4 regions of the Rhizobium sp. ERR 1071 genome follow, and region 3 is predicted to be linked to each of the others. Evidence: riboswitches for the same ligand, from Rfam matches in the RefSeq annotation. Region 3 holds a riboswitch; each other region holds the start of a gene.

Region 1 (7,936 bases), on a different contig from region 3:
GGTGTTGCGAGAAATACCTTGGCGTGCAGCGATTTCGTCATAGCCCATGCCTTCGAACTTGTTGAGGACGAAGGCCTCGCGGCGCTTTATCGGCAGCGACGCGACTGCCTGCAGAACACGTCGCAATTCACAACGATAGATCGCTGTCATTTCTGGGGAGGGGCGTCCATCCGGTATGGCGTGAAGCTCTGCATCCGGGATGCCAACTTCGCCATGTCGCTTGAGATCTCGGAGATGATTGAGCGCGAGATTGCGTGCCGTCGTCATGAGATAGGCCGGGCAGTTGTCGAGATTGCCAGTGTCCGCGGCCGCGACTAATTTGGTGAATGCTTGCTGGACAAGATCGTCCGTCGTGGCCCAGTTGCCGACGAGGCGTCGGATGAGTTGTTGCAGGCGCCTTTGTTCGGAGACGTATAAACCAGCGATATCAAACGTCTTGGCACTCATTGACTTCATCCAGATTTCAAACCGCGACAGATCCTCCTGTTGGCTGTAGGTGATCGAAAAATGAACTGCAATCTCGGAATCTTAGACGGCTTCTAAAGTGCTCCAGAGATACCAGCCCGCCGAGGTGATAAGTGACGGATTTCATTTAGGGTCGCATCACGCGCCTTGCGTCGTATTCTTGATCACATTTGTCATGTTTCGAACGATTGTGGCTATTGAGCAACATTCGTTTCCACGGCTGGGCGTTTACAAGCTGTTGTCCAGGCGAACCCCGTTTCAGCTTGGAGGCGCATTTAACTTCAAACGAGGACTCCACCCAATTCAGTTGGCCTTAAGCCACTTGAGGATACGCAGAAGTTCATTAGGATCCCGGCCGCGGGTTCGACTCCTTTATTTCGATGGACATGACCTGACAAAGCTGGATTTCGCTGAACGTCGGCAGATCCTCGATGGGCTTCTCGTCGATCATGCTGGCGTCATCAAACTATCCGAGAAGGTTGAAGCCGATGGCGACGAATTGCTGGCCGCCGCATGTGCGCACGGGCTGGAGGGTATCATCGCCAAGAACCGTGACCAGCCGTATCGCTCGGGCCGTACGGGTGATTGGATCAAGGTGAAATGCGTCCGGAGCGACAGTTTTTTCATCGTCGGTTATGAACCATCTGCCGTTGCGCACGGTGGGATCCGCAACTTGTTTCTTGCTGCCTATAGAGGTGACGATCTCGTTTACGTCGGCAATGTGGGGACGGGCTTCAATGAACGCTATGCCACCAGGCTCCGCAAGGATCTGGAAAAGCTCAAGACATCCCGGGCGCCGATCGCGCTGAAACAGCGTGGTGTCGTCTGGGTCCAACCGACGCTGATCGCCGAAATCGAGTATCGTGCCTGGACCGATGACGGCAAACTGCGTCACGCTTCGTACAAGGGACTCCGGGAACGGCAGGACAATGCCGAGGTCTATCGTCTACCGCAATGAGACCCAGAATGAATTGGCACAGCCCTAACCCGTGTGACAAATGGTCAAGAAGATAAGAAATGGCTCCGTTTCAATCGCCGCCAACAATAAAACTCTCCCGGCTACGCGATATTGGTTGGTCTCTGTGGGATCCAATAGGTTTATTGAAACCAGGACAACGGTGGGAAGATGAAGAGTGTAGGTCGTTCGCCGATGAATACGATACTTACCTGCTAAACGCGGCAGAACAGTTGCGTAGAGGAGTTGCCACTTCCACCGTCATTGCATATCTGGTTGACATCGAAGCTAATTACATGGGTTTGGGACAAAGACCCGATACCCATGAAAGGGCAAATTCATTGGTTGGCGCGATCAATGCGGACAGTTTGCTGTGAACCTATCCGAAGCCTTAGGCGTGGTGCCCCGCCAATTGAGCCAATCCGTTCCCCCGCAACTGGCCTGAAACGGCCCCTAGAGATCGGGATTGGCCGGCAAGTTGACCGCGGTGCGCTCTCACACTCGCCGATTTCCGGCGAGCAATATCATGGTCTCGTTCAATCCCAATCTGGAAGAATTTGGGCCTATTTGTATCGCTATCGCAATTGGTAGAGAATTGAAAAAATTGGCGTATTTCGCTTCGGCATAGGATACTAATACTTAGCCTGATAAAGAACAGATAAGCAGAGTTGTGGAACGTCTGGGCGGTTTGGTGGCTGTTGCATACCAGCCTGAAACCGCACTTTCCACGAGTGTTGAAGAATAGATACGCTAGGGACAGCTGCCTGTTATTCTAGGCAGGGGGTTGGGTTGAGCGGCCCACATCGATCCGTCCAATCGCCGCCACGGGCATATTACGACCGAGCTGGTGGGCGACGAAATCAAGCGCCTCAATGCGTTTTGCCGCCGGGCGACCGATGGTCAAGGGACCGATGTGATCATTGAAGATGTGTTAGGCACAGAAGATGCCGCCCGGCTCGAACGTTTTGATGCAGTGCAGCTTGCAACCGTTCTTCAGAGTTGCCGCGAGCATACGACGGCGAGTTCTGCCGGCAAAACCTCGTTTGCGATCTCGCGATTGGAAAAGAAAAGCAGCAATGACGCAGATCGTCTCACGAAGTATCTTGCGCGCTTCGATCTCGGATTTGAAGACATCAAGCTGCGGTGACCGCCGGCAGATTCCGTAGTGCTATTCAAAACGCGGAAAGACGAGTTCCATCACCTAGCCTGATCTAAAGCGTAATGTTCTCGCGAACTTATGGGTTGTTTGAATTTCCGGGCCGACAGTTCGATTCCCCTCACATCATTACGGATCGATTTTGTCGACTGTGGGTCGTGATCTCTAAAAGTGGCATTGCAGCCGAGTGCGGGACGACTGCTTTGCGCCGTCATTTCGGATAGCGGGACCGCCTGAAAGCTGCCTTCCCCTGATCGTATCGCCTCGTCAGCGTCGGCTATAGGCCGACGCTAGGGATACTATAGAGACGGCTAGTCCTTCGCGCACCAGAGAGCAAAGGTCTCCGGCTCTCGCAAGGCGATGACAAGATGCAACTGGCGTTGCCAATGAAGTCAGACATTAGCTTCGCATTCTACCCAAAAAAACCATGTAGCAAGTCATATAAAGATGTCGTTATATGGTTGACGGCTGCGCTCTCGCCAAGGCATGGTGTGCCCGTCGTGGTTCTGCGGATGTCGAAATCCGGAGCTAAGAGGGAATTCGGTGGCGGCGACACAAGCGCACATACCGGAGCTGCCCCCGCAACTGTAGGCGGAGAGTTGTCGTTCAACATGTCACTGAGGAAGACTCCTCGGGAAGACGAACGTCAGCGATGACCCGCAAGCCAGGAGACCTGCCGCGATAGATAACGTCCACGGGCGGGGTGTCCCGGTGTGCCGCTTTACGCGATCGGCATGCCCTGCCGTTCGCCCTGCGTCATGCGTCCGCCCCGTCACAACCTGATGGAAGTGCGGATGACACAGACGATCAAAACAACCGGCCAGCCAGCTCTGGCGACCCGTCTCATCGACATCGTTTTTCCCGGAGATACGAACCATCACGGAACGCTGTTTGGCGGAGCTGGCCTTGCTCTCATGGACCGCGTCGCATTCATAGCGGCCACCCGCTTCGGACGCGTCCCCTTCGTGACGGCCTCGTGTGAGCGCATCGATTTCAAGCAGCCGGCACATGCCGGCCACATCGTTGAGTTCTCGGCGGCGCCGGTCAGAGCCGGACGTCGATCTGTGACGGTCGAGGTCGAGATGTTCGCGGAGACAGTAGTAGGGCATCACCGCCATGCTTGCACTCGCGGCATCTTTAATATGGTGGCAACTCCCGAAGGCCAGGGCGCCCGGGATTTTTGCCTCCCGGAACTCCTGCCTGTGGAGCCGCCGCTTCCGATGGCGAGCGTCAAGATGGTGGATATCGTTTTTCCGGATCAGGCAAACAGCGTCGGGCGGATGTTCGGGGGTGAGGCTATCTCGTTCATGACGAAAGCCGCCTTCGTGGAGGCATCGCGCTACTCCGGCAAGCTGGTGGTGCTGGCGTCATCCGAGCGTATCGACTTTGCGAGACCCATTGAGATCGGGGAGATCGTCGAGGCGGAGGCACGTATCGAACGTGTGGGTCACAGCTCGATGCTTGTTGAGACAAAGCTCTGGTCGGAGAATCTGCTCGCGGGCGAAAGATCCATTACCGCCACTGGGTACTTCAACATGGTGGCGGTCGGCGAAGACAGCCGGCCGATTGCGATCCTCGAGGAAACCACTGCGGTAGAACTCTCCGCAAGCGAGGACGGGCACGCTCATGCTTGACCGACAGCATTTATCGATCCTGCGCGAAGTGGATCGCCTGGGAAGTCTGACCGCGGCCGCGGAACGGCTGAACGTGACCCAGTCCGCGCTCAGCCATACGATCCGAAAGCTCGAAGACCGCTATGGCGTGGCGATGTGGGAGAAGGACGGTCGCAATCTCCGTCTCACACAGGCTGGCCGCTACGTTGTTTCGGTGGCGCAGCGTGTGCTGCCGCAGATCGAGAGGGCCGAACATGTCCTGACGGACTATCGTCAGGGTCAGCGGGGTTCTTTGAGGATCGGCATGGAATGTCATCCATGCCATCAATGGCTGATGGGTGTGACAAAACCCTACCTCATGGACTGGCCGCAGGTAGACCTGGAGCTGACGACCTCATTCGCCGCCGGCGGTGTGTCGGCGCTAATGGTCCACGAGATCGACATCCTGATCACCCCGGACCCGATCGAGGCACCGGGTATCCTGTACGTGCCGGTGTTCGACTATGAGCTCGTGCTTGCCGCTCCAAGCTCTCACCCGCTTGCGAGCAGGGACTATGCCGACCCGATGGATCTCACCCATGAAACTCTCCTGACCTACCCTGTTCCGCCGCAGAGGTTGGACGTGTTCACGCAATTCCTGGTGCCCGCCAATTGCAGCCCCCGACACCACCGCAATGTCGAGACAACCGAGATGATGCTCCAGCTCGTGGCTGCTGGCCGTGGGGTCAGCGCCATCCCGGACTGGCTGGTGCACCAGCAGGCGGCAACGCTCGGCGTCTGCCCTGTGCGGATCGGCCCCACAGGGATCCACAAGAGCATTCATCTCGGCCTGAGACGTAGGGAAGAGGCCGTCGATTTCATTGCGGGCTTTCTCACTGCGTCGCGCGGGTCGAGAGATGTCTCTCGTCCCAAGCATGAGAGCCGCTCATGATTGCGTGAAATCAAATCAATTTTTCTTCGTCAAAGGCTCAGACATAAGGGGTGCACATACCAGCAGCAGAATCCTCCAGTACTGACAGGTAAAAGGGTGAGAGAAGCGATGAGAGCGATAAAGGAGAAACAAAGCGACCCTGCTTTCACTTCGGATGTGACGGATGATAATGCGGCGGACGCGGGATTTCGCTTCGTCCTCAAGAGTATTCCCTTCGATGAGAACTACCTTCCGGCAGCTAACACGCGCATTACGACTAATTTCGCGAACCTCGCCAGGGGGGCACGCCGCCAGGAGAATCTTCGCAACACCCTGACGATGATCGACAATCGCTTCAACGCCTTGGTTCATTGGGACAATGCTACAGGTGATCGATATTCCGTCGCCCTCGACATCATCTCGGTCGAGCTTGCGACCGATGCTCGAGGCAAGTCCGACGCCTTGCCGCTGATTGAGATCCTGAAGACGACGATCATCGACCGAGCCACGAATGCTCGCATCGACGGCATCGTCGGAAACAACCTGTCATCCTACATCCGCGACTATGATTTCAGCATCGTGCTGCCCTCATACAACAAGGAGCGCGCCGAATTCAGTACACCGGAGAATTTCGGGGAGCTGCATGGAAACCTGTTCCAATCGTTCCTGAAGTCCGAAGCGTTCAAGACGCATTTCAGGAAGCCGCCGGTGATCTGCCTGAGCGCCTCGAGCAGCAGGACCTATCGTCGGACTGAAAATCAGCATCCCGTGCTGGGGATCGAATACCAGCAGAATGGCTTCTCGGCGACCGATGAATACTTCGGTAAGATGGGATTAAAGGTTCGCTTCTTCATGCCGCCACATAGCGTGGCGCCTCTGGCATTCTACTTCCTCGGCGACCTTCTCCATGACTACACCGATCTTGAACTGATCGGCACCATCAGCACGATGGAGACCTTTCAGAAGATCTATCGTCCCGAAATCTATAACGCCAATTCGCCAGCGGGCGGCGTCTATCAACCGAGCCTGAAGCACCAGGACTACTCGCTGACCCGCATCGTCTACGATCGGGACGAACGTAGCCGGCTGGCCGTGGAACAGGGCAAGTTCGCCGAGGACCATCTGATCAAGCCTTACGGGCACATTCTTGAACAATGGTCTGCCAAGCACGCTCATTGACGAACCGAAATCACAAGGTCGAATGCCATGAAAACACTTCTGCCCACGTCAACTGCCGGCAGCCTGCCGAAGCCTTCCTGGCTTGCCGAACCCGAGAAGCTCTGGTCGCCATGGAAGTTGCAAGGCGAGGAATTGACCGAGGGCAAGCACGACGCCCTTCGCCTTTCTCTTGATGACCAGAACCAAGCGGGCATCGATATCGTCAGCGACGGCGAGCAGACGCGCCAGCATTTCGTCACGACGTTCATCGAACACCTGGACGGCGTTGATTTCGAGAAGCGCGAGACAGTCAGGATCCGGGATCGTTATGATGCGAGCGTGCCGACCGTTGTCGGCGCCGTGTCTCGTCAAAGACCGGTTTTCGTTGAAGATGCCAAGTTCCTGCGCCAGCAAACCAAGCAGCCGATCAAATGGGCGCTTCCCGGCCCCATGACCATGATCGATACCCTCTTCGACAACCACTACAAAAGCCGGGAAAAACTGGCGTGGGAGTTCGCCAGAATCCTCAATGAGGAAGCAAGGGAACTTGAGGCTGCCGGTGTCGACATTATCCAGTTCGACGAACCCGCCTTCAACGTCTTCTTTGATGAAGTGAACGACTGGGGCGTCGCCACCCTGGAAAGGGCGATCGAAGGGCTCAAGTGCGAAACGGCGGTGCATATCTGCTATGGCTATGGGATCAAGGCCAATACCGACTGGAAAAAGACGCTGGGTTCGGAGTGGCGGCAGTATGAGCGGACGTTCCCGAAACTGCAGAAATCCAGCATCGGCATGATCTCACTGGAATGCCACAACTCCCATGTGCCGATGGATCTCATCGAACTTGTCCGGGGCAAGAAGGTCATGGTCGGTGCGATCGACGTGGCGAGCAACACCATCGAAACTCCGGAAGAGGTTGCCGCCACCTTGCGAAAGGCTCTCCAGTTCGTCGACGCCGACAAGCTTTGCCCCTGCACCAACTGCGGCATGGCCCCGCTGTCGCGTCGCGTGGCAAGAGGCAAGCTGCAGGCATTGAGCGCAGGCGCGGAAATCGTCCGTAGGGAATTGTCTGCTGCGGCCTAACGAGTTGCTTACAGGGGACAGCGACAGCTTCACCCATATCCGTCAATGTTTGCGCGCGCCTTGCCAATTCTGTGGGGCAGGGGCTCGCTGCCGAACTTGATTTTTGAGAGAAACAACCGTCTCGACGGCGCTAACGAGGCTGATATGAAAATGGATGACCACCGCTTCGACATTGTTGATAGCGCCATTTTTCGCGATGGAATGTCTCGCCTTGCCACGTCGGTCAATGTCGTCAGCACCAGCGTTAGGGGCAAGCGATACGGCTTCACGGCCTCGGCTGTCTGTAGTGTCAGCGATACGCCGCCTACGCTTCTCGTCTGTATCAACCGCGCAAGTTCATGTTTTCATGCCTTTGGAGGCGCCCGCTATTTTTGCGTTAACACCCTGATGCCAGGCCAGGAAGACATTTCAAACGCGTTCGGAGGCCGGATACCGACAGAAGATCGATTTTCATTCGGGCAATGGAATGAAGGGATTGCCGGCTCCCCCGTCCTTCTTAGCGCATCGGTCAGTTTCGAATGCGAACTTGTCAATGCCGTTGATGAGGCTACTCACCGCATTCTTTTCGGCAGGGTGATCAACCTTTGCGAAAATGA
Region 2 (7,936 bases), on a different contig from region 3:
CTCGACGGCCTCGTCCTGCACGTAATAGCGGCGGAATAGCCGATAACCACCGAAAAGAAAGATCAGAGCAGCGCCAATCGACAGGCAGACAGCGGCCAGGAATGAAGCAAGCTTTGCCTTGAGCACGAAGCCGATCCAGCTCGTCACGGCGGTACTGAACTTGACGCCCTCGTCGACCAGAGCCGCCCCTGCATCGTCGAATGTCGCCGTGGAAATCTCCGTCCGCTTGAATAGCGTCTCGGCAAACAGCCTTCGGCGCATCTCCATGAACTGCATCGCAAGCCGATTGGTCTCTGCGGTCAGATTGTCGGCATCGAGAATCGCGGCGCTGATCTGGGAGCGTTCGGCATTGAGCCGATCGCGCTCCTGCGCGACGATCGGAGCCTCAGGCGGCTGGCCTTCCTTGGGCGCAGCACCGAGTTGGGTCAGGCGTGCATCGATTTCGGCGGTACGGGGTTTCAGGCGTGCGGAAATAGCAGCTGTGGTGCGGTTGAGTTCGTCGACCTGGCTGGACAGCGCCACGAGCGTCTCGTCATCCGATGTTGCCTGTTTCGCCGCGTCCTGAAGCGATGCATAAGTCTTCTTCGCTTTGCCAAGATCGGTAACAGCTGCGTCCAGCAGCCCATTGGCGAGCTGCCCGGGCTGTTGGTCCGTTTGCTGCGACGCTTGGGCCGGCTGCTGATCCTGCGCAAGGGCAGCCCCCGCCAGCGGGATGATGGCGGTAAACACACCCAATCCCAGCAACAAAAGGGACAATAGAAAAAGACGAGATTTCAGCGGGCGCAAGCAGAGCTCCTCGTTGCACATGAAGTCGCAGGCAGTGGATGACCGAAATCGCCGCAAAAATGGAGACCCGAGTCGTCCTATAGTAGGATTGCGAATTCCATAGTCTTTACGCGTACGCCTTGTAAGACAAAGAAAGGCGACACGAAGGCATTCCATGCCGTTATCCTATCCGGACTCTCCTTCAAAACCGGATATCGGCCGCTCTCATCTTGACGACGACCTGCCGCGCCGATCATCGCCCGCCCGGAAATAGGCCAGGAAAACACCTTGGCAATGGGTCGATCTATGCGCGCCTGCTCCGCAATATCAAGATGAAGGCGACGCCTCCGGTAAGCCCGGTGACCACGCCGATCGGCATGTCCTCCGGAGCCATCACCAGGCGCGCGATGACATCAGCCCAGATCAACGTCAGTGCGCCGAAAGCGGCGCTCAGCGGCACCACGCGCACATTGTCGCCGCCCACGATCAGCCGCACGAAATGCGGCACCATCAACCCGACGAAACCGATTGCGCCTGAAAAGGCGACCATCACGCCGGTCAGCAGCGCCGTGATGACGAAGAGTAGCAAGCGAAATCGTGCAACGGCAATGCCAAGCGTGACGGCCGTTTCATCGCCCATCGCAAGTGCATTGAGCTCCCTCGTCTTCGGAAGAAGTGAAACGAGGCAGAACAGCAGGATGCCGGCGGGATAGATAAGATGTTGCCATTGCGCCAGTCCTAACCCGCCCAGCATCCAGAAGACAACGGTGTTGGCGGCTCTCGGATCGCCCAGAAAGATCAGGAGGTTGCCAAGCGCCGTGAACACGAAGGCTACCGCCACGCCCGACAGGACGAGCCGATCGGCCGAATGCGAGCGCGTCAGCCGCGTCGTCAGCCCGACGGCCGCGGTTGCGAGCAAGGCGCCGGCAAAAGCGAACAACGGCACCGTCAACAGGCCGAGGATCAGCCCGGTATGCAATAGCGCCAGAATGGCGCCGAATGCCGCCCCGGAGGAGACGCCGAGGAGATGCGGGTCCGCCAATGGATTTCGCGTCAGCGCCTGCAGGACGGCGCCGGTGATGGCAAGCCCCGCCCCGACGAGCGCCGCCAGAACGACGCGCGGAAAACGGACGTCCCAGACGATGCTTTCCTGCCCGCTGGACCAGGTGGCCGGAAAGGCACCAACATGCAGTCTGTTGCCGACAATCGACCAGACGGTGGAGAACGGAATGGATGCCGAACCGAGCGAAACACCGGCGGTGATCGACAGAATGAAGCCTATGGCGAGCAAGGGGATGAGGATGGAGAGATTGAGGCGCATGCTTGAAACTTGAGGAAGGGATCCGCCCCATGATCGACTGGTGCGGATCGGCATTGCAGACGATTACATGGCGCTCGGGTGAAAGGCCCTGGCCAGCGTGGCGATGGCCTCGATGTTGCGCGGCCCCGGCGTCGCCTCCACATAGGGCAGCACGACGAAGCGGTCATTCTTCACGGCATCGATATTCCTGAAGGCCGGATTGCCCTTGAGAAAGGCGATCTTCTGGGCGGCAGTGACCTGGCCGTAATCGACGATGACGATCACTTCAGGGTTCTTCTCGATGACCGGCTCCCAGGACACTTCAGTCCAGCTCTTCTCGACGTCGTCCATCACATTGACGCCGCCGGCAGCCTCGATCAAGGCAGTCGGAATGCCGTAGCGCCCCGATGTGAACGGCTTTTCCTCACCGGAGTCATAGACGAAAACGCTGGTCGGCTTGGCGACATGACCGATCCTCGCCTGGACCTCGCCAAGCTGCTTGCGATAGCCGGCGACCAGCGCTTCCGCCCTGTCCTCGACGCGGAAGATCCTGCCGAGATTGAGGAGATCCACGAACATGTCGTCCATGGTCGGCTTGTTCTTCTGCATGACGAAGATGCAAGATTCGGTCAGCTCATAGACCTTGATGCCGAAGGGGGCGAGCGTTTCCGGAGTTACCTCGCCGCCGACCTTCATGCCGTAGTTCCAGCCGGCAAAGAAGAAATCCGCATTGGCGCCGAGCAGCACCTCTTTGCTCGGATATTTCGGCGACAGCTCCGGCAGTTCCCTCACGCCGTCACGCAGCTTCTCATCCAGCGTCTTCCAGCCGGAAATGCCGGTATAGCCGACCATGCGGTCCTGTAGCTTCAGCGCCAACATCATCTCGGTCAGGTTGACGTCGTTGGAAACGGCCCGCTCCGGCGCTTTGTCGAAGGTCACATCGCGATTGCAGCTGCGCACGGTGACAGGCTCGGCGAGCGTCGTGCCCGCAAACAGGCTTCCGATAAGCAAGGCCGCGGCAGACAGGGACATGCGAGAAAACATGAATAACTCCAATGATCGTATTATCGAAGGGAAAAGGAAAAGCGCTGCGGGCCGCCGTCGGTGTGATGCAGCCGCGTACCAACCCTGAAAGCGTTCGAGACATGCTCCACAGTCAGGACTTCGGCAGGTTCGCCGTGGCCCATAAGCCGCCCGCAATCCATGACGGCGATCTGCGTCGCAAAATCAGCAGCGAGATTGATATCGTGCAGCGTCGTGATGATCGTCGGGCCGAGTCTCTTGAGTAGCTCAAGAATCTCGAGCTGATGGCGGATGTCGAGGTGATTGGTCGGCTCGTCGAGGATGATGAGTTCCGGCTCCTGTGCCAAGGCGCGGGCGATCAGCGTCCGTTGCTTCTCACCACCCGACAGCGACGCGAATTGCCGCTGTGCCAAAGACTCCAGTTCCAGACGGGCAAGCGCCTTGGTCGTGACCTCATGGTCGCGATCGCTCCAGCGTGCCATGCCCTTGCGGTGCGGGATGCGGCCCATCAACACCACGTCCCGCACGCTGAAGGGAAAATCACCTGGCGTCTCCTGCGGCACGACGGCGATGCGCTGCGCCGCCTCCCGCGGACCTATGGACCAAAGATCGATGCCGTCGAGACGCACCGAACCTCGCTGCGGCTTGAGGCCGCGATAGAGGCAGCGCAGCAAGGTCGACTTGCCGGCTCCATTCGGACCGATGATCGCAAGCCGGGCGCCGGCCTCGACTGATAGCGTGATGCCACTGATGATCGGCATTCCCTTCTGGGGACCCCAGCTGATGCCGTCTGCTTCCAGTCGTGCGCTTCGTTCGGACATGACCCGGCTCCTATTGCAATACGACCAGCTGGCGTTCGGCTGATACGATGGCGGCGGGAATGCGCGCGAGGGTCTTGCCTGCCAGCGCTCTCGGGCGTTCGCTTTCGCGGGTCAGCCCATCGGGGCGATCCCGATAAAGCTTCGCGAAGGAGACGAGCGCACCGATATCGCTCGCATCCTCGATGTCACCGAAGAGGTACGTCGACTTTGGCGTGGCCTGGAAAGCGACCGTGCACGGCCGTTCGCAGCCCGCCATACAGACGCTGCCCTCCAGGCTGAAATCATCTGCGAGTGCGGCGTCAGCCTGGGAGATCGCCATCTGCAGATGTTTCAGGAGTTCGAGGCCCGGCCGGCACGGTTTGCCGACATGACGGCAGTTGGTGCACACGGTGATCCGGTGCGTCGCCTCTTTTGTATTATCCATGAGATGCCTCCCGGAGATTTCGCCGGAGGCACAGTCAAGATGGGGCCAGCGGACGCAGCGGCGCCCTCGCCCAACCACTGATTTTCCATCGGAACACCCCGTCCGTTGCGGTTGATATCGTCGATGGCAGGTCTCCTGGCTCGCGGGTCACAACTCGTTCGCGCCTTCCCGGCTTGACGCCAGTGGCATATTGCGAACGCGCTCTCCGCTTACAGTTGCGGGGGCAGCCACGGTCTTGGCCCCTGATGGGTAATCCGCACCGTGTTCCCTTTTCAGCCGCCATCCGGATCGATCCGAAAGCAGCACCATCGGCGGTATTCATGTCATAGAAAGCGGATGCGGGCAACGGGGATGTCATATGCGCTTTCATTTGTCCTGGAGCTTCGGCCTGAGTAGGCAATCGTTACGTTATTACATAACAAATGACAAGCCATTATCTCCGCTCGAGGCCGCAACTGCGATATGCATATGCGGCAGCACTCAATCGCGATCCAGAATGAAAGAAACCGCAGGGCTGTCAGACCGCCTTGCACTGAGGATGAAAACGCTCCGCGACGCTCTCTGCCGCCGCATAGGCCTGCGTCACGATCTCAGGCACCAGATCGATGTCGGGGAGACTTCCAAGTCCCAGGGGACCAATCGCAAAAAGCCCGTCTGTCGTACGCCCGTTGACCTCAAGCGAGCCTGTCGCGTCCACGGCGAGACCGAGGCCAAGCTCGTCCGGCACCGCGAGACCGGCATCGATGAGGCTACGCAGCAAGGGTGCATTCAAATCCGGCGCCTGGCACCGACAATCGATTACGTCGTCGGCATAGAGCTGCTCGGTCTCCTGCCGGCCAGCCGGCTTCAAAACCAGCCCGGTCGGCGTGCGGCGGATAAAATGACCGCGCCGCAGCAGCGTATTGCCCTCGGCAAGCTCCTGATTGAGGCGTACATGCAGCGCCTCGGGAAGCCGATTGCGATGGCTGTCATAAAGCGCCCGCAAATGGCGGTTGAACTGCTGCTTCTGCCCGGCTGGCAGAGATCGCCAAAGCGAGCGCGCATGCTTGCGCAAGCCGTTCATGACGGATTGCCAGCTCTGGCCGTTCGCCTCCGCCTCGACGCAAGCCTTGCGGACGAAGCGGACGATCTCGCTGAGCTTGCCGGGCATCTCGTCGGCAGGGAAAACCGGATCGGCATTGTTGCGTGTGTGGCTCTGCGGCAGAAAGCCTCGCCGCGAAACAATGGTGATCTGCCCCGTATAGCCGTTCTCACGCATCTGCAGCAGCCGATCGACGACGCGCAGGCCGCTTCCGAGCAGGATCGTATGCGGTCGCGACACGAGACGGCGCGCCCGCACCGTCGTCGGCACGGTCACGAGATCGCTGGCCTGGAATTCGTGATCGCTAATGCCATAGCCTGTCGCCAGCACCACCATGTCGAAAGGCGCATTGGCGGCGCCATCGCTTTCCACTACGAAACGGCCGCCCCGAACACGCCGAAGCCCGAAGACCGTCTCGCTGCTGACCTGCACCGCCACATCCCGCCGTGACGAGAAGGCTTCCGAAAAGCGCTGATAGACGTAGTCGCTGAAAATGCTCTTCGGTACGAAGATCTGCAAAAAACCGGGTATGGCGGCGGGGACGGCGCTGCGGAAAGGCGCATTACCGCAAAGCCATTGATTGAAGTCGTCGGGATCTCCCGCGGAAACGGAAAGATCGCGAACACGGCTGTTGAGAATTTCACTGCTATGTCCGGAGGCGAGCGCCTGTCCGCCGCTGACGGTGGAATTAGGATCGAAAAGCTGCAGATGGAAGGGAAAGCGAACCGTCTTCATCAGGGCGATCGCCATCATCATGCCGGAAAAACCGCGCCCGATCACGGCAATGCGAGGCATCGCATAAGGCCGCGCTGTCGCGTTCGTCCTGGCGGAAAAGAATCCCTGAACCGTCATATCAACTCCTGGGGCGAGAGGTGGTCGATCATGCCTTTCTTGGGCTTGCTGACTTCACAGGTCCGGAAACACAGAGCCGATATCCGGGCCTCGGCAACCTTGGGACTGCGGCCGACAGAACGCACGAAAGCCGCTTCCGTTCTCAATACGCGTCGCGCTTCTTCAATCAGGACCCTTCCAAAATGAAAGATGCGACAGGCAGGTCCAACTCTGATCCAACACCAGATGCCTGCAATCAGCCGCCATATGATTACTTCGTCAAAAGCCATCAGGCAGCAGAATTATTGCCATTGTCTACTTATTTAGTCGTATATGAAAGCGCGAAAACGCTCCGCTAGCAAGTGCTTTCTTGTCCGGGCGGAATAGGGTCGACGAAGCTGCGGTACAGAAAACGGCGGGCGACCGGACACTCCCTTCGTATCCGGCACCTGCGTCGACCGGCAAAAAGGGAAAGCAATTCCAAGCCCTAGGACCAGCTTATGAAGCAGCTTTCGCTATTCGTTGGTCCCAGAGAAGAGGGTTCGCAACCCGCCATCCTCAACGCATTATATCGGGCCGCTCGCTTACAATTTTCGTGGTCGGCGCCTATCGTGCCCGAGGGCGCAACATGAATGCGCCAGGAAAATCCGTTGTACACTCCAGCTATCGAAATTAAGATCGCAGGGATTTGCTGCGCCTGAGAAACCGACTTGGCGCTGGCCGAGGAGTGGTGAATGGGGACTGTTTCGCAGTTGCACGAACGTGTCAGGCCGCCCGCCCATCGCGTCCAGAGCGAAGAGGAAGCGCTCGAGATCGCACGTTCGCTCGCCGCCGGTTTTGCTCAGCATGCAAGCGATCGCGATATCAATCGCATCCTGCCCTATGACGAGGTCGAAGCCCTGTCGCAGTCAGGCCTGCTGGGGATTTCCGTTCCTTCGGAACATGGCGGTATCGACATTTCGAACTGCGTTCTTGCCGAGGTCGTTGCGATCCTCGCCGAGGCAGATCCTTCCATAGCACAGATATTGCAAACCCATTTTCATGTGCTGGAAGCGGTAAGAATTGGGGGCGGCGAGGACCAACGGGCATCCCTTTTCGACCGCGCCATTATCGGCGATCGTTTCGGCGGCATCTTTTCCCAATCCGGTGCAAGCGGCACCGACCAGCATCCCTGGCATCTGACAGCGGACGGGCTCGGCTTCCGCCTCAGCGGACGGAGCCAGCCTTCCGCCAGCATTCTGTTTTCGGACTGGATTGCGCTATTCACGACCGACAAACGCAAGGGGCTGATCGCCGCTGTCGTGTCCAGAGATATGGAGGGCATCCAGATCATCGACGACTGGGATGGCTTTGGTCAGCGCACCTCCGGAAACGGCACGATCATATTGCATAATGTCTATCTCAATGCCGACGCCCTTCTTCTGCACCGAGAAAAGCTGGCTGAGCCTACAGTGATCGATAGTGTGAACCAGCTCACCGGCGCCGGCATCAATCTCGGCATTGCCCGCTCCACGCTGACGGCGACGATGGAATTCGTGCGGACCCGCTCTCACTCAGGCAACGGGGATGAGCGAGCCGTCAACGATCCGCTGGTCGTGACAAGGATCGGCGAGATTGCCATCCGCATTGAGGCGGCGACGGCGATGGTGGAGCGCGCCGGCGGCAGGATCGATGCCGCACAGATCAATCTC
Region 3 (7,936 bases):
TCGACGCCAAGTCCGGCCAACAATTGAATATGATCCTTGGTCTGCTTGCTGAACGCGTGAACACCGCTGCTGCTAACCGACGTGACATATATCCGCTTGTCGCCCATGCCGATCCCTTCCATAAACGAGCTGGATCTTTATAAATTGGTATATACCAATTTCAAGGCAATAGATTGGTGATGGAAGAGAAAAATCGACAGGACAAAGGCGTAAGGGCTGCGGGAGGCTGGGCGGCCGTTGCCGCGAAGCTGAGAAATGCCATCGATACGGGCACGCATGCGCCCGGCAGCCGGCTGCCGGGCGAGCGCGCTTTGTCCGAACAATTCGGTGTCTCCCGGGTGACGATGCGCCGCGCGATTGCCGAGCTGGAAGGGGAGGGCTTGTTGCGCGTGGCGCGCGGCAGCGGCGCCTATGTCCGTGCCGATATGCCCGTTCGTTTCCAGTTGGGCGACAAGGTACGGTTCATCAAGGATCTGACCGCGACGGATGCGAACCTCACGCGCAAGGTTGTCTCAGCCAGGGAAGTTCCGGCAATTGCCGATATCGCCACGCGGCTCAATCTTCAGCCGGGCGAGGCGGTGCTGGAAATGTGCCTGGTAGCCTATGCCGATGCGCTTCCCGTCTCGGTCGTGATGCGCAGCTGCTCGGCCAAGCGCTTCCCCGGTTTGGCAGAGAAATTCACCGTAATGGGCTCATTCACGGCGGCGCTGAAGGATTATGGCGTGGCCGACTATTGGCGACGCTCCACCGACATCACCGCGCGCATGCCGACTGAAGCGGAAGCCCGTCTGCTGCAGCAATCGCGCCTCGCGCCAGTGCTTGCCTATGCCGGCGAAGACATCGATGCCGATGGCAATGTGATTTCCTGCCAGATTGGCTGCTTTGCTTCGGAGCGGGTCGTCGTGACGGTTTGAGCCTCAGACCTTGAGGACCTTGCCCGGATTCATGATGCCTGCCGGATCGAAAGCCGTCTTGATCCGGCGCATCAGGTCGATTTCGATCTCCGAGCGGATGGAAGCAAGCTCGTCGCGCTTCAGCTGGCCGATGCCGTGCTCGGCCGAGATCGAGCCGCCATGCTGTAGCACCAGACCATGCACGATCTTGTTCATCTCGCGCCACCGGCCGATGAACTCCGCCTTGTCGGCGCCGACGGGCTGCGAGATGTTGTAGTGAATATTGCCGTCGCCCATATGGCCGAAGGCGCAGACACGCGCGCCCGGCATGGCACCGACAACGGCCTTTTCGGCTTCCGCCATGAATTGCGGGATTTGCGCGACCGGCACGGAAACATCGTGCTTGATCGAGCCGCCTTCCGGCTTCTGTGCATCCGACATGCTCTCACGCATATGCCAGATGGCCTTCTGCTGCGCTTCCGAGCTGGCAATGGTCGCATCCTGGATCAGTCCGGCCTCATAGCCTTGCTCGAGCAGCGCCGTCATCATCCGCTCGGCGGTCTCAGCCGAATCCGAGGTGGAAATATCGATCAGGACATACCAGGGATGGGCTGTGTCGAGCGGGTCGCGCACGCCCGGAATATGCCGCGTGGTGAACTCGACGCCGATGCGCGGCATCAGCTCGAAACCAGTCAGTGCCGTGCCGCAGAGGCTGGAGGCATTCTTGAATAAAGTCAGCGCGTCATCGACCGATTGCAGGCCGGCAAAGGCCACCTGATGGCCAAGCGGCTGCGGGAAAAGCTTCAGCACCGCGCCGGTGATGACGCCGAGCGTGCCTTCCGCGCCGATGAAGAGATCGCGCAGATCGTAGCCGGTATTGTCCTTCTTCAGACGGCGCAGTCCGTTCCAGATCTCGCCCGTGGGCAGCACAACTTCGAGGCCGAGGCAAAGCTGGCGCATGTTGCCATAGGCGAGAACGGCCGTACCCCCGGCGTTGGTGGAAAGATTGCCGGCGACACGGCAGGAGCCCTCGGAACCAAGCGAAAGCGGAAACATGCGGCCATGCTCGGCCGCAGCCTTATGGACATCCGCGAGAATGCAGCCACCGTCGACGATCATGGTGTTGCCGACCGGATCGATATCGCGGATGCGGTTCATGCGCTCCAGCGAAAGGATGATGTCGGAACCACCCTCGCGCGGCGTTTGCCCGCCGACAAGGCCGGTATTGCCGGTCTGGGGAACGATGGCCGCGCCGGTCTCGCTGGCAAGCTTGAGGATGGCCGAAACCTCTTCTACCGAGCCGGGCTTAAGCAGCATGGGCGAGGTGCCGTGATAGAGCCCGCGGTTTTCCACCAGATGCGGCGCAATTTCCGCCGGGTCCCGTATGGCATGCTTTTCGCCGACGATGGCGGCGAAGCGATCGAGAAGGTCGGAAGAGGGGGCGGAGCTGCTCATGGCGTGTCCTTTGCCTGATGACGTCGGGCTGATTTATTCTCTGGGCGCGGCGGCGCGGCGCAGCCGGTCGTTGATGGCCTCGCCGAGGCCCTCGTCGGGAATATGCGAGAAAGCAATCGTTGTCGCGCCGGTGGCATCGGCGCGCTTCATGAAATCGAAAAGGTTTGCGGCAGCTTCCGAAAGATCGCCGCTGGCGCTCAGATCCAGTACGGCAATAGCCTTTTCGATGCCGGGAATATCTGGTGTTCCAAAGCGGATCAGCGCTTCGTTCGCGGAAACCTCAGTCGCGTCGAGCCGCACGGCAGCGCCCGGTGCATAATGCGAAGCGAGCATGCCGGGCGCCTCGATGGCAGCTGAAGCCTTCTTCTTGCGCTTCAGCGCCTTGCCGGCCACTCGTTCGATCTCGCTGGCCGCCAGCCCGCCGGGCCGCAGGAGCCGCATCTCGCCATCCTCGACCTTGACGATGGTCGATTCCACGCCGACGATCGAGGCCCCGGCATCGAGGATGAGCGTGATCCGCTCCCCGAGGTCGTCACTCACATGATCGGCGCTTGTGGCGCTGATCTTGCCCGAAGTATTGGCGCTCGGCGCGGCAAGCGGACGGCCGAAGGCGCGGATCAGATCGCCGGCAAAGCCCTGCGGCACGCGGATGCCGACCGTATCGAGCCCTGCGGTCGCGAGCGGATGGATGCCGCTGTCGGGTCTCAGCGGTAGCACCAGCGTCAGCGGGCCGGGCCAGAAAGCTTCCGCCAATTTACGGGAGGTAGGATCGAAGACCGCATAGCGTTCGGCCATGGCGAGATCGCTCATATGGCAGATCAGTGGATTGAAGCGCGGACGGCCCTTCGTCTCATAGATCCGGGTAATCGCGGCGGGATTGGTGGCATCGGCGGCAAGGCCGTAGACCGTCTCCGTCGGCAGCCCGATCGGCAGACCCTCGGCAAGCGTTGCCGTCGCCACTTCTATTGCCGTTTGCGGATGTTCGAGAATGTCTATGTGTCGTGCCATGGCCTGCCTGCTTGCAGTTCAGGCCGTTTCTTATGCCCTTCGAGTTTTCGGATCAATCGTCAAAGCTGGCGAATGATGTCGCGAAGCTGTTCGTTGCGGGCGCCGAGCAGAAGAACGTTGCGGATGGCGATCTGCGGATCGTGAGTGTGGAACAGCACGCCATTGCCTCTGACGTCGCGATTGATCGTCAGCTTTTTGTCTTCCGTGCCCTTGTCCGGGTGGATGGCGACGGCGAAATACATCCGCGAATATTTGAGGCTGATGTCCTCGAAGAAGTTCTCTTCCTGGCCGATGCGGGCAAAGAAATTGGCGATATAGAAGGCCCAGTTCACGTCCTCGTAATGCGCGAACTGCGTCCGCGCCGCGGTGACGTGGCAGTAGCCGAGATGCGGCGTGTCCTTCAGCGTGTGATGAAAGATGAGCTTCGGAAAGCGGATGGATTTATGGAAGCTGTTGAGCCGGTCATGGGTCTTTTCGCCGGCATCCCTGAGCTTCTGTGCCGTGCGCACAGCCACCTGCTCATGGGTAAGATATTCCCGCTCTTCTGCCAGCCAATGTGGCCTGTTGCGGTTGATGCGGCCGGTGCGCAGGAATTCGCTGTAGCCCGTCGTCGATACCGGTGGCGCCGGTTCGGGCTCGGCGGGCTTCCCAGCGTCGAAATATCTGAGTTTGGCCATGCCGGATCTCGCTATAAAACTCTTTGGAGAACATGATGGATTACGGAGCTTGAGCCGAGCTTGATCGCGCCTGAGCCAAGACTACCGCTACCGACTCTGCAGGCGCTCTCCGCCGCCCACTTATTCTCCTGATTAGCGACCGCTCGCGGGCTTGTCGCAATCAGAATAAAGCGTCATTGGCAGAATGCAAATGCGATGCTCGGGCCACCTCTCGCGCGGGCGACTAAATGATTGAATCACCTTCCAATATCTTCATGATATGCAACCGTCCCGGCGCCCCGTTTCGCCTGTCGTCAATTTCGGAGCCGATGTCGCATTGCAGCGCAGCGGCTGGCGGAGCCGGGAGCTATGATGCCATCAATCTCAAGGTGCCGTCCGCTAGGGAGACGGAGAATTGGGAAGCCGGTCAAAATCCGGCGCTGCCCCCGCAACGGTGGTGGAGTGAGGCATGGCGGATAAAGCCACTGGGTCGATCGACCTGGGAAGGTGCCATGGGGCTCTGGAAACAGGGCCGCTCCAGAGCCCGGAAACCAGCCTTGGGCACATAGGTTTACTGACCGCGGCGGGTGGTCGGGACATTGCTTTTGGCCGCTCCCAATCGGCCGTGCATGTCCTTTGCCCGCCTCCTGGTACTGCTAAGGATAGGCAAATGGACATCGGCAGCAAAGTTCTGCGGCAACTGAAGAACCACCGGACGGGTTTCAGCCTGGAGCAACCCTTCTACATCGATCAGGATTACTTCAAGCTCGACATGGAGACGATCTACTATCGCGATTGGCTCTTCATCGGCCACGATTGCGAAGTGCCGCGTGCGGGCAACTATTTCACTGTCCAGATCGGCGATTATCCCGTCGTCATCGTCCGCGGCCGCGATCAGGTCATCCGCGCCTTCCACAATAGCTGTCGCCATCGCGGCTCACGCGTCTGCACCACCGAGCGCGGCTCCTCGGCAAAGCTCGTCTGCCCCTATCACCAGTGGACCTACGAACTTGACGGCTCGCTGCTCTTTGCCCGCCAGATGGCGGAGGATTTCGACAAGAGCCAGTATTCGCTAAAGCCGATTCACTGCGAAAGTGTCGGTGGCTACATCTTCATCTGCCTCGCGCAGAACGCTCCCGATTTCGCCCCGGTTCGCGCGACGATCGAGCCCTACATGGCGCCGCATCGCATCAGCGAAGCCAAGGTCGCCTTCCAGAGCACCATTATCGAAAAGGGCAACTGGAAACTCGTCTGGGAAAACAACCGCGAATGCTACCATTGCGCGGCTAATCACCCCGAACTTTGCCGCACCTTCCCGGAAGCTCCGACCGTCACCGGCGTGCAGGGCGCGATGAACGACCCCGTTATCGCTGAACACTGGCAGCGCTGCGAAGCTGCCGGCCTGCCGAGCGAGTTCAAGATCTCGCCGGATGGACAGTTCCGCGCCGCCCGCATGCCGCTGATCGAAGGGGCCGAGAGCTACACCATGTCCGGCCAGAATGCCGTCAGGCGGCCGCTTTCATCTGACGTGACGATCAACGGCATCGGCACCATGCTGCTGTTCCACTATCCGACGACCTGGAACCACATCCTCGGCGACCACGCGATCTCCTTCCGCGTCCTGCCGATCAGCGCAGAGGAAACGGCCGTCACCACGAAGTGGCTCGTTCACAAGGATGCGGTCGAAGGCGTGGACTACAATATCGAGGAACTGACGCACGTCTGGACCGAAACCAACGACCAGGATCGCCGCATCGTCGAGGAAAATGCCTTCGGCATCCGCTCGCCGGCCTATGAACCCGGTCCCTATTCGGAGATCCATGAAGGCGGCGTCATGCAGTTCGTCGAATGGTACACGACCTTCATGATCAACCGGCTGCAGGGCGATCAGGCCAAGCTGTCGGCGGTTGCTTGAGCATGAACATGACCGTCTCCTATCCGCATCGCCATCTCGACCAGATGCAGCCCTGGAATGACAGGCAGCATGTGCTTGAGTGCCTCTCGGCAACGCCCGAAGCGCCCGACGTGATGACCTTCACCTTCAGGTCCGACAAGGATAACTGGTTCCGCTATCTGCCGGGCCAGTTCGTCACGCTGGAATTGCCGACCGCTCCGGAGCCGGTCATGCGCACGTATACGCTGTCGTCGACGCCGTCGCGGCCCTTCTCGGTCGCCGTGACGGTGAAGGCGCAGAAGGACAGCATCGGCACGCGCTGGATGTTCGAGAACCTGAAACCGAGCATGCGCATCAAGGCTTTCGGTCCGCTCGGCGATTTCAGCCACATCCGCCATCCCGGCGAGAAATATCTCTTCGTCTCGGCCGGCTCCGGCATCACGCCGATGATGTCGATGACGCGGTATATGTCCGATATAGCACCGCTGTCTGACATTACTTTCGTTAATTGCTCCCGCAGCCCGACGGACATCATCTTCCGCTCCGAGCTCGAATATCTCGCCCGCTTCATGCCGAACCTCAATCTCGGCTTCATCGTCGAGGGCTGCGGCCGCACCGATCTCTGGTCGGGTTTGAAGGGCCGCATCGACAAGGCGAAGATCGGTCTGCTGGCACCCGATTTCATGGACCGGACGATCTTCTGCTGCGGCCCGGAAGTCTTCATGGATGCCGTGCGTTCCATGCTGGAAGCGCATGGTTTCGACATGTCGCGCTATCATCAGGAAAGCTTCCAGCCGGCCAATGCGGCAACGCCGCTTGCAGAGGTCTCGGACGATGCATCGGGCGAGGCGGCGACCACGATCCGTTTCACCATGGCGGGCAAGGATGTGGCCTGCGCAGCGGGCCAGACCGTGCTTCAGGCGGCCCGTGGCGCCGGCGTGCGCATCGGTGCCGCCTGCGAATCCGGTCTTTGCGGGACATGCCGGGTCATGAAGCTCTCCGGCGAAGTCGAGATGAGCCACAATGGCGGCATCCTCGATGACGAGATCGACGAGGGCTATATCCTCGCCTGCTGTTCGCGCCCGAAGACGGATGTGCAGATCGAGGCGTAGAGCATTTCCAGGTGCGCAGCGGTTTTCCGTCCGGAATGCGTAAACAAACAAGAAGATAGAGCGTTTTCGCGATTCGAGGAAAAGCGAAGATACTCTAGAAATCCTGGTAATTCAGCTCGTTGATCTCGACCGGCTTCGATCGCGGGGTCGAGGCAGTGACGACTGGGTCGACGTCGGCCATGAGCGAAACGAGCGTCTGCCGCGGCCCGCTGCACATCTGTGCGAGCGCGATCGTCACGTCCGGTGCGGGCAGGGGTTTGGCCGGCAGGAGATCACCCTGCGGCCAGATTTTGGCAAGCTGAATCTTCGTCATCGGCACGACATTGACGTCGATATCGGTGAGCGTGCCCGGCACGCGATAGGGGCAGCTTTTCTCCGAGCAATTGTCTGAGGAAGCGAACTGCCAGATGGCATAATTGTCCCAGTTGCCGAGTGGAAAAGTGCCTTTGACATCGGGCTTGTAGCGCGCATACCACAAGGGCAGCCGCGACAGCAGCGGATAAGTGCCGCGATGGTCGGCTATGTATCGGGCCGTGTTGTGATTGACGTAGAGAATGGGGTAGCGCCCGGTCCTGACCTTGATGTGGGCAACATAGATCTGCGCGTCATCCAGCGACATGAACTGCGCCGCGTCCATGCCGTCGATATCGAGCACCATCAGTTCATCGGGCTGAGGGTTGGCGTAGTCGAGAAAATGATTGGCCTGATCGATCGGATTGCCCGGGCGTCCCAGATGATAGGCGCCCCATAACAGGCCATTCGTCTTTGCCAGCATGCGACGGGTTTGAAACAGTTCGCGGCTAACTGCGTATTTGCGCCACATCGTCCTGCAATGGGCCACCGTATCGCCGCCATGGTCGCCTGTGCAACTGAAGCTTTCAGGAAGTCCGTCGGACGCCTTGGAGATGAAGCCGGCTA
Region 4 (7,936 bases), on a different contig from region 3:
CGTGCTTGCCCATGTGAATGACCGCATGCGCATCGAAAGAGCGGCGCAGGAAGGCATAGAAGGCAAGATAGCCGTGCGGCGGCACGAGATCGGGAGAATGGTAGCTCTCCTTCGGATCGATATTGTAGCCGCGCGCCGGCTGGATACCAACGAGCACATCCCCGAAGCGGGCGAACGGCAGGGCAAAGCCGTCATCCAACGCATAGGGATCGGCCTCAGGCTCCCCCCAGCGCGCGGTAATCTCATCTTGAATCGGTTTGGGAAGCGACGAGAAGAAATGCTTGTAGTCGCTGAAGGAAAGCGTCTCGCCGACCACGCGGCCATCGTACCCCGAATTTGTCGGCCCTTCCGCCAAGTGCCGCATCAGCGCATCGCCGTCGGCAGGCAGATCGGCAACGCCGTAGCCGGCCGCCCGCATCGCCTTCAGCACTTCGATCGTGCCGGCCGGCGTATCGAGCCCGACACCATTGCCGAGACGTCCATCACGATTGGGATAGTTCGCCATAACAAGCGCGACGCGGCGATCGCCGGGCAGCGTATTGCGCAGCCGCGCCCAATTGGCTGCAAGCCGCGCCGTATAGCGCATGCGATCCTGAAGCGGCTCGCTGGCGACGATATTGGCCTCGACTCTCTCGTCATAGCGGGCCGCAGCCTTGAAGGACACGGCGCGGGCAAGAACACGGCCGTCGACCTCGGGGAGCGCCACGTTCATGCCGAGATCGCGCGCCGAAAGCCCCTGCGAAGATGCCTCCCACGCCTCCTTCGACGACGCCGAGAAGATGGCTTGCAGAACAACGGCATCGCCCGTTTCCAGTACCGTCGCCTGACGATCTGCACCGGGCGCCGAAACGGCAAAGCCAGTGGCATTGATGACCACGCCTGGCTTCAGCTCGGTAAAGACACTTTCGAGAATACCGACCGACACGGCGTCTTTGAGGCTATAGGCAAAGACCGGCAACGGCCGCATGCCCTCAGCGATAAGCGCCTCTATCATGCCTTCGACAGGTCCGGTTTCACCGCTCTGAACCAACGCCCGATAGAAGGAAATCGCGACGGTCGGAGGTTCGAATCCTGCAGGGATCGCCATCTCCGCTTTGGAGACTCTCCGCCACTCCTCGACGCCGATCACGCCCCGCCCCGGCCACCAGATCCCGGCCTTCATCAAGGGTACGGCGGGCATCGGCTTCTCGGCGCCTGAGAGCATCGCCTCGGCATAGGCGAGAAACGCCCGCGAATTCGCCTCCCCGCCCTCGATCAGATAGGACCAGAGCGCATTGAGGTCATCGAGCGCGACGTTGGAAAAAGGTGTCAGCCCGGGATCAGGTTTCGAATCACCCGGCAGCACCGCGATCAAGGCACCCTGGCGCGCTGCACTGGCATGCAGCGCCTCCAGCGCATAGTGGAAGTAGCTTGCTCCTCCCAGCGCCCGCACGATGATGAGCTTCGCATGCCGCGCCGTTCTCTCGATATAGGTATCGACGGACATCGGATGCTTGAGGCTCATCAGGCTTGCAAGCCGAAGGGAACAGCCGCCCTCTCCGTGGGCCGCGGCAATCGCCGCAAGCTCGGTATCGGCAGCCGACAGAAAGAGGATATCGCCGGGCGACTGCCCGAGATCGATCGCCTCCTCTCCGTCGCTGATGGTTCCCTTTTGAGCCAGGAGAAGGTGCATGGATTTCCCTTAGACCAATGCTTCGATCGCCTTGCGAACGATCGTCTCGTCCATCTCGTGCAGGCCGATCACGACAAGCCGGGTCGCGCGGGCTTCACCCGGCGTCCAGGCGCGATCGAAATAGGTGTCGATGCGGCTGCCGACGGCCTGAAGCTGCAGGCGCATGGGCTTGCCGGGGACATCGACGAAGCCCTTGAGGCGCAGCACATCATGCTCCGCAATCACGCCCTTCAGCGCATCGACGAAGGCGGCCGGATCGGCAATCGGGCCGAGTTCGACGACGAAGCTGTCGAACTCGTCGTGGTCATGCGGCGTGCCATCCTCGTGCTCCAACTCGTGGTGAGATTTGCGGTTGACGATATCGTCTTCCGTGCCGATCCCGAGGCCGAGCAGGACAGTGGCAGGCACATCGCCGTTCTTGGCCTCGATGATTGTCGGCTTGCGGGCGGTGCGCGAGGCTACTTCGGCGCGGACGCGGCCGAGACCATCAGTGTCGATCAGATCGGTCTTGTTGAGCACGATCAGATCGGCGCAGGTCAGCTGATCCTCGAAAAGTTCCTCGATCGGGCTTTCGTGATCAAGCGAGTCGTCCTCGACGCGAGCAGCCTCTACGGCGTCGTGATCGTCGGCGAAACGGCCGGCGGCAACAGCCGCGCTGTCGACCACCGTGATGACGCCGTCGACGGTGACATGGGTGCGAATATCAGGCCAGTTGAAGGCGGCGACCAGCGGCTGCGGCAGGGCAAGGCCTGACGTCTCGATGACGATGTGGTCCGGGCGCGCATCACGCTCCAAAAGCTTCGTCATAGTCGGGATGAAATCGTCGGCAACGGTGCAGCAGATGCAACCATTGGTCAGCTCGATGATGTCATCTTCCGTGCAGTTCTCCGCACCGCAGCCCTTCAGCACGTCGCCATCAACGCCGAGGTCGCCGAACTCGTTGATGATCAGCGCGATCTTCTTGCCGCCGGCATTTTGCAGGAGGTTGCGGATCATCGTCGTCTTGCCGGCCCCCAGGAAGCCGGTGATGACGGTGGCTGGAATCTTTTCCTGATTCATATGCATCAACCCTTCATTTTCAGCGGCAGGCCCGCTGCGATAAAATAAACTTCAGCACTCGCCGCCGCGACCATCTGGTGCAGGCGGCCGGCATGATCGCGAAATTCGCGCGCCATGCGATTTTCTGGTACGATTCCCAAGCCCACCTCGTTGGAGACGAGAACGAGCCTTGATCGCGCAGTCGGCAGAAATGCAGTGAGAGCGGCAAATTCTGCCGCCATATCCCGCTCGGCCATCATCAGATTGGTCACCCAGAGCGTCAGGCAGTCGATAAGCACCGCCCGCCCCTCCGCGTCGATAGCGGCAAGCTGCCCGACGAGATCCATAGGCTCCTCATGCGTCTGCCATAGATCGCCGCGATCGGCACGATGCTTGGCGATGCGCTCGCGCATCTCGTCATCCCACGCCCGCCCTGTCGCCACATAGTGACATTCGAGGCCGGTATCCGACACCAGCGATTCTGCAAACCTGGATTTGCCGGAGCGCGCGCCGCCAAGAACGAAGACCGCTTGGGAAATCGAAGACGACATGCGTTATGCCCGCTCTCGAGCAAAAGCGAGGGTCGGCAGCACGTCGCTGGAACCGGGAAACAGGCGCTCACACGCCGAAAACTCGTCTTGCGCCATGACAACCTCCGTGCTGGCAGCGGAACTCGCGTCCCAAAACAGGCTCTGCGCCCGGCACGCATGGCAGGTCTCCTGGCTCGCGGATGAGGCGCCGCAAGGGGGCGGACCGAAACCGGTCGCCCCCGATCGTGCGCCAGCGGATCTTTCTCACCTTCCCGGCAATGCATCATGAAAAGGCGGACGATTCGTAGAATAAGAGGCGTCCAGCCCCGGTTAATCATGATGCCACACCAGTGGCTTTTTCGATTTGCGCCTGCCCCGCCCCGTTCGCCCCATGCGAACCATCGACGAAATAGACTTCAAACCGAACGAAAGACCCTGACCGCTCTACAGTCGCGGGGTCGGCTGTGATGAGAACGCCCGGATTGGGTCCGCCCCTTCACATTCCCTTTTCATCCCATGCGGCAGATCGCCGCTCAGGAACCATTCGTTATGCCGCAATGATTAGGCTTTCACTGAGTTCAAGTCAATCAACGGCATGGATGCGACCTGCGCCATCCTGATTGCGAATTCGGTTGAAAATTCCCATAAAACCAGCGGCTTTTTTGCCGTATTTCTTTGATGTTAGGAGTTTATAGAGGGTAACCCCTCACATTCGAGCAAAACGTATCGTCCGCTTCCAATGCTGCAGAAATTCCAACCGCGACGTCTCGGCGTCTTCTCGGTCCTATTCGATCTCGGTCGCTTCAGGGCATTGCTGCGCCGTGGCGAGCTGGGACTTGTTTTTGCCGGCGCGCTGGTGGGAATAGCGTCCGGCTGTGCCGTCACCGCGATGAGCTATATCTCGCGCAAGCTTCACAGCGTCATCTACGGTATAACCGACTACGAACGCTTGAGTTCGGCAGCAATGGCGATTCCCGACAAATCGGTGTTGTTCATCGCACCGATCGCAGGCGGCATCATTCTCGGCATATTGCTCTACATATTGTCGCGCACGCGCAAGAAGCCGATGGTCGACCCGATCGAAGCCAATGCGCTGCATGGCGGCCGGATGTCGCTTACCGACAGCATCATCGTCGCCGTGCAGAACCTGATCTCGAATGGATTCGGCGCGTCCGTCGGGCTTGAAGCGGGTTACACGCAGCTCGCGGCCGGCATTGCCTCCAAATTCGGCTATAAGATGCAGATGCGCCGCGCAGACCTGCGCATGCTCGTCGGCTGCGGTGCTGCGGGTGCTATTGCCTCAGCATTCAATGCGCCGCTCACCGGTGCCTTCTATGCCTTTGAGCTCATCATCGGCAGCTATTCGATCCTGACGCTAACCCCTGTCGTCGTCTCGGCACTGATATCGACGATGATTGCAAGACTGCTTGCCGGCGATGACTTCGCCATCGATATCGATCATTTCGGGGCGATCGTTCCGGCGGATTATCTTCCAGCTATCCTGCTTGGTGCCTTCTGCGCCGGTATCGGCATCCTGATCATGCAGGGCGTCGCCTGGGTCGAAGAATTGGCACGCAAGAGTTCCATCGCGCCGCCTTTCCGGCCCGCGCTCGGCGGCCTGGTCGTCGGAACACTGGCGTTGATTTCGCCGCAGGTCCTATCTGCCGGCCATGGCGCGCTGCATCTCAATCTGTCTACGGACGTGACGCTGGGCGCCTTGCTGGGTCTATTCCTGCTGAAATCGCTCGCCTCCGCAATATCGATCGGCTCCGGCTTCAGAGGCGGCCTCTTCTTCGCTTCGCTGTTCATGGGCGCACTGCTCGGCAAGATCTTCGCCTATTGTGCACCCTATTTCGATCATGCCACGCTGACGCCGGTCGTCTATGCCGTCGTCGGCATGAGCTCGCTGGCCGTTGCCATCATCGGCGGCCCGCTGACCATGACCTTCCTGGCGCTTGAAATCACCGGGGACTTTCCGATCACTGCCCTGGTGCTGGCTGCCGTCATCACCTCATCGCTGGTGGTGCGCACGACCTTCGGCTACTCCTTCGCCACATGGCGCTTCCATTTGCGCGGCGAGAGCATCCGCAGCGCCCACGATGTCGGCTGGATCCGCAATCTGACGGTCGCCCGCATGATGCGCCCCGACGTGCACACGGGCAGCATCGACATGAGCATCGAGGAATTCCGCAAGAATTTTCCGATCGGCTCGGCGCAGCGCGTCATCCTGATCGACAAGAACGAGAAATATTCCGGAATGGTTCTCGTGCCCGACGTCTATGCGAGCCCGATCGAAAAAGACGACGAGGAGCACGGCCTTTCCGATTTCATCCGGCTGCGTAACGAATTCCTGCAGCCGCAGATGAACGCCAAGCAGGCAGCCGCCATGTTCGAGCAGACGAAGAGCGAAGCGCTCGTTGTGGTCAACGATTTGATCGAGCGTAAAGTCATCGGTCTGCTGACGGAGAGCTATACGCTGCGCCGCTACAGCGAAGAACTCGACCGCCGGCGGCGGGAAGTGTCGGGGGAACTTTAGGCGACCAGACCGTCGAGCCAGGCGGGATCGAGTACACTTTCCAGCTCTGCCGCAACTTCGTCCAGCGCCGCATCGACGCTGGCGCGATAGTTCATGCGCTCGCCGGAAAGACCGAAGCTTGCCAGCAGCTTCGCCCGGTAAGCATCGCTGCCGAAAAGACCATGCAGGTATGTGCCCATAACACGGCCATCCGGCGATATGGCTCCATCGGGCCGCCCGTCGATCATGGTCGATGGCCGCTCGCAGTCCGGACCCCGCGTGACGCCAAGATGGATTTCATAGCCCGATAGCGGCACATCATATTCCTTGGAAACGGCAGTGCTATTCCGTACCGTCTTTTCTGGAGCCATTTCCGTCTCGATATCCAAAAGACCCAATCCGGGCGTCTCGGTCACCGATCCCTCGATACCGAGCGGATCGTAAACGGTATGGCCGAGCATCTGATAGCCGCCGCAAATGCCGATGACGCGACCGCCGCGGCGCACATGGGCAGCAATATCGCGATCCCACCCATGCTCACGCAGATCGAGAAGGTCACCGATCGTAGACTTCGAGCCAGGTAGCACCACAAGCCCTGCATCGGCGGGCAAACGCTCTCCAGCGCGAACGAAAACCAGATCGACATCGGGCTCGGCTCGCAGCGGGTCAAGATCGTCGAAATTGGCAATCCGCGACAGCACCGGCACGGCGACCTTGAGCGCGCCGGACGAGCCACGAGCAAGCCGCTCCAGCACAACGGAATCCTCCGCCGGCAGACGCGCCGCCGCCTTCAGCCACGGCACGACGCCATGGCATTGCCAGCCAGTGAAGCCGCCGATGGCCGCTATGCCCTCACCGAACAAGGAGACATCGCCACGAAACTTGTTGATCAGGTAGCCACGGATCATTCGCCGGTCTTCCTCCGGCAATATATGATACGTGCCGACCAGTGACGCGATTACGCCGCCGCGGTCTATGTCACCGACCAGCACGACGGGGACATTGGCGCGTGTCGCAAAGCCCATATTGGCGATATCGCCGCGTCGAAGATTGATCTCGGCAGGCGAACCAGCTCCCTCGACGACAACGAGATCGGTTCCTGCCCGCATCGTGGCGAAGCTTTCGAGTACGGCACCAAGCAGCTGCGGCTTCAGCGCCTGATAGTCCCTGCCCTTGGCATGGCCCCAGACCTTGCCCTGTACGATGATCTGGCTGCCGGTTTCCGATTGCGGCTTCAACAGCACCGGATTCATGTGAACCGATGATGGCACCCGCGCCGCAAGCGACTGCAGCCATTGGGCGCGCCCGATCTCGCCGCCATCCTCCGCAACGGCGGCATTGTTGGACATATTCTGCGGCTTGAACGGGCGCACCCTCACGCCTCTGTTCGCGAACAGCCGACACAGACCTGCGACTAATACCGTTTTTCCGACATCGGAGCCGGTTCCCTGCAGCATGATCGCTCTTGTCATTCCCCACCACCTCGATGCGCCACAGCCACTGAAAACGCTAGATTCCGCCTTGATTCTGCCGCGATCCCGGGCCTCCGGAAAGAGCGAGCACGATACAAAAATGCACCACCCTCAAACATGCTCTGTTTGCGACATTGGATGACGATTTCATCCATTGTGAGTTCCGCGGAAGAGGATTATCTCCATCGCGAAAACAAACAACGAAACCGGCCGGTCCGGGTCGGAGGATACCCCAATGCTCTTCATCTTCAACAGACAGAATTCCATCCAGATCGCCTGGAATGGCAAGCTTCCGGTTCGCCGCCCGGAGAGCCGCCTGCAGCAGCTCGATACGCGCTTCGGTACGGTTGGCTTCATCCGCACCTATAATGTTGGCTAATAGCGCGTCAAGCCGCTAGCCGACACATGAGAAGCCGCCATGCGATAGCATCGGCGGCTTTATTTTTGATCGTTATCGAGATGGAACGGGTGCCGCTTCGGGCAGATCAAACTGCCTCGTAAAGGCACCCTCTCAAGCGCGAAAACCGCGCGATCCGGAGATCGACGCGGTTTGCCAAAAACGCCGGCTTCCCTGCACATACACCGCAAGGTTCGCTTTCCCCGGTACGCAATACCTGATCCAGGGAAGCAGCGGTATGTCCCCCGCCACGCATCGATTGATAAACGGACATCGTTACTGGAGGGTTATTAAGTGCTTAAATTAGAGTGA

The links. Region 3 has a riboswitch for cobalamin ahead of FBZ99_RS11195 (aromatic ring-hydroxylating oxygenase subunit alpha). Riboswitches for the same ligand answer to the same signal wherever they lie in the genome.
Region 1: another riboswitch for cobalamin. It lies ahead of FBZ99_RS23820 (acyl-CoA thioesterase); the one in region 3 lies ahead of FBZ99_RS11195 (aromatic ring-hydroxylating oxygenase subunit alpha).
Region 2: another riboswitch for cobalamin. It lies ahead of FBZ99_RS09710 (DUF1636 family protein); the one in region 3 lies ahead of FBZ99_RS11195 (aromatic ring-hydroxylating oxygenase subunit alpha).
Region 4: another riboswitch for cobalamin. It lies ahead of cobU (bifunctional adenosylcobinamide kinase/adenosylcobinamide-phosphate guanylyltransferase); the one in region 3 lies ahead of FBZ99_RS11195 (aromatic ring-hydroxylating oxygenase subunit alpha).

What each region holds. Positions count from the first base shown of each region.
Region 1 covers NZ_VITM01000007.1:257,127-265,062, forward strand. Annotated here, with positions in the region: gene FBZ99_RS23800 (RNA polymerase sigma factor) at 1-447, opposite strand, end outside; gene FBZ99_RS23805 (ATP dependent DNA ligase) at 641-1,423, shown strand; gene FBZ99_RS23810 (hypothetical protein) at 1,483-1,797, shown strand; gene FBZ99_RS23815 (hypothetical protein) at 2,268-2,567, shown strand; cobalamin riboswitch at 3,061-3,271, shown strand; gene FBZ99_RS23820 (acyl-CoA thioesterase) at 3,371-4,210, shown strand; gene FBZ99_RS23825 (LysR family transcriptional regulator) at 4,203-5,120, shown strand; gene FBZ99_RS23830 (DUF1852 domain-containing protein) at 5,121-6,278, shown strand; gene FBZ99_RS23835 (methionine synthase) at 6,306-7,340, shown strand; gene FBZ99_RS23840 (flavin reductase) at 7,485-7,936, shown strand, end outside.
Region 2 covers NZ_VITM01000002.1:902,024-909,959, reverse strand. Annotated here, with positions in the region: gene FBZ99_RS09730 (mechanosensitive ion channel family protein) at 1-786, opposite strand, end outside; gene FBZ99_RS09725 (FecCD family ABC transporter permease) at 1,070-2,086, opposite strand; gene FBZ99_RS09720 (ABC transporter substrate-binding protein) at 2,150-3,109, opposite strand; gene FBZ99_RS09715 (ABC transporter ATP-binding protein) at 3,130-3,909, opposite strand; gene FBZ99_RS09710 (DUF1636 family protein) at 3,920-4,333, opposite strand; cobalamin riboswitch at 4,442-4,658, opposite strand; gene FBZ99_RS09705 (FAD/NAD(P)-binding protein) at 4,851-6,266, opposite strand; gene FBZ99_RS09700 (hypothetical protein) at 6,287-6,604, shown strand; gene FBZ99_RS09695 (SfnB family sulfur acquisition oxidoreductase) at 6,980-7,936, shown strand, end outside.
Region 3 covers NZ_VITM01000003.1:213,284-221,219, reverse strand. Annotated here, with positions in the region: gene FBZ99_RS11220 (MOSC domain-containing protein) at 1-107, opposite strand, end outside; gene phnF (phosphonate metabolism transcriptional regulator PhnF) at 180-914, shown strand; gene FBZ99_RS11210 (FAD-binding oxidoreductase) at 918-2,348, opposite strand; gene FBZ99_RS11205 (L-threonylcarbamoyladenylate synthase) at 2,382-3,356, opposite strand; gene FBZ99_RS11200 (DUF6656 family protein) at 3,416-4,033, opposite strand; cobalamin riboswitch at 4,383-4,586, shown strand; gene FBZ99_RS11195 (aromatic ring-hydroxylating oxygenase subunit alpha) at 4,683-5,927, shown strand; gene FBZ99_RS11190 (hybrid-cluster NAD(P)-dependent oxidoreductase) at 5,930-7,018, shown strand; gene FBZ99_RS11185 (glycoside hydrolase family 25 protein) at 7,113-7,936, opposite strand, start outside.
Region 4 covers NZ_VITM01000002.1:940,423-948,358, reverse strand. Annotated here, with positions in the region: gene cobN (cobaltochelatase subunit CobN) at 1-1,672, opposite strand, end outside; gene cobW (cobalamin biosynthesis protein CobW) at 1,682-2,731, opposite strand; gene cobU (bifunctional adenosylcobinamide kinase/adenosylcobinamide-phosphate guanylyltransferase) at 2,737-3,261, opposite strand; cobalamin riboswitch at 3,403-3,800, opposite strand; gene FBZ99_RS09875 (chloride channel protein) at 3,980-5,776, shown strand; gene FBZ99_RS09870 (cobyric acid synthase) at 5,773-7,227, opposite strand; gene FBZ99_RS33070 (hypothetical protein) at 7,463-7,606, shown strand.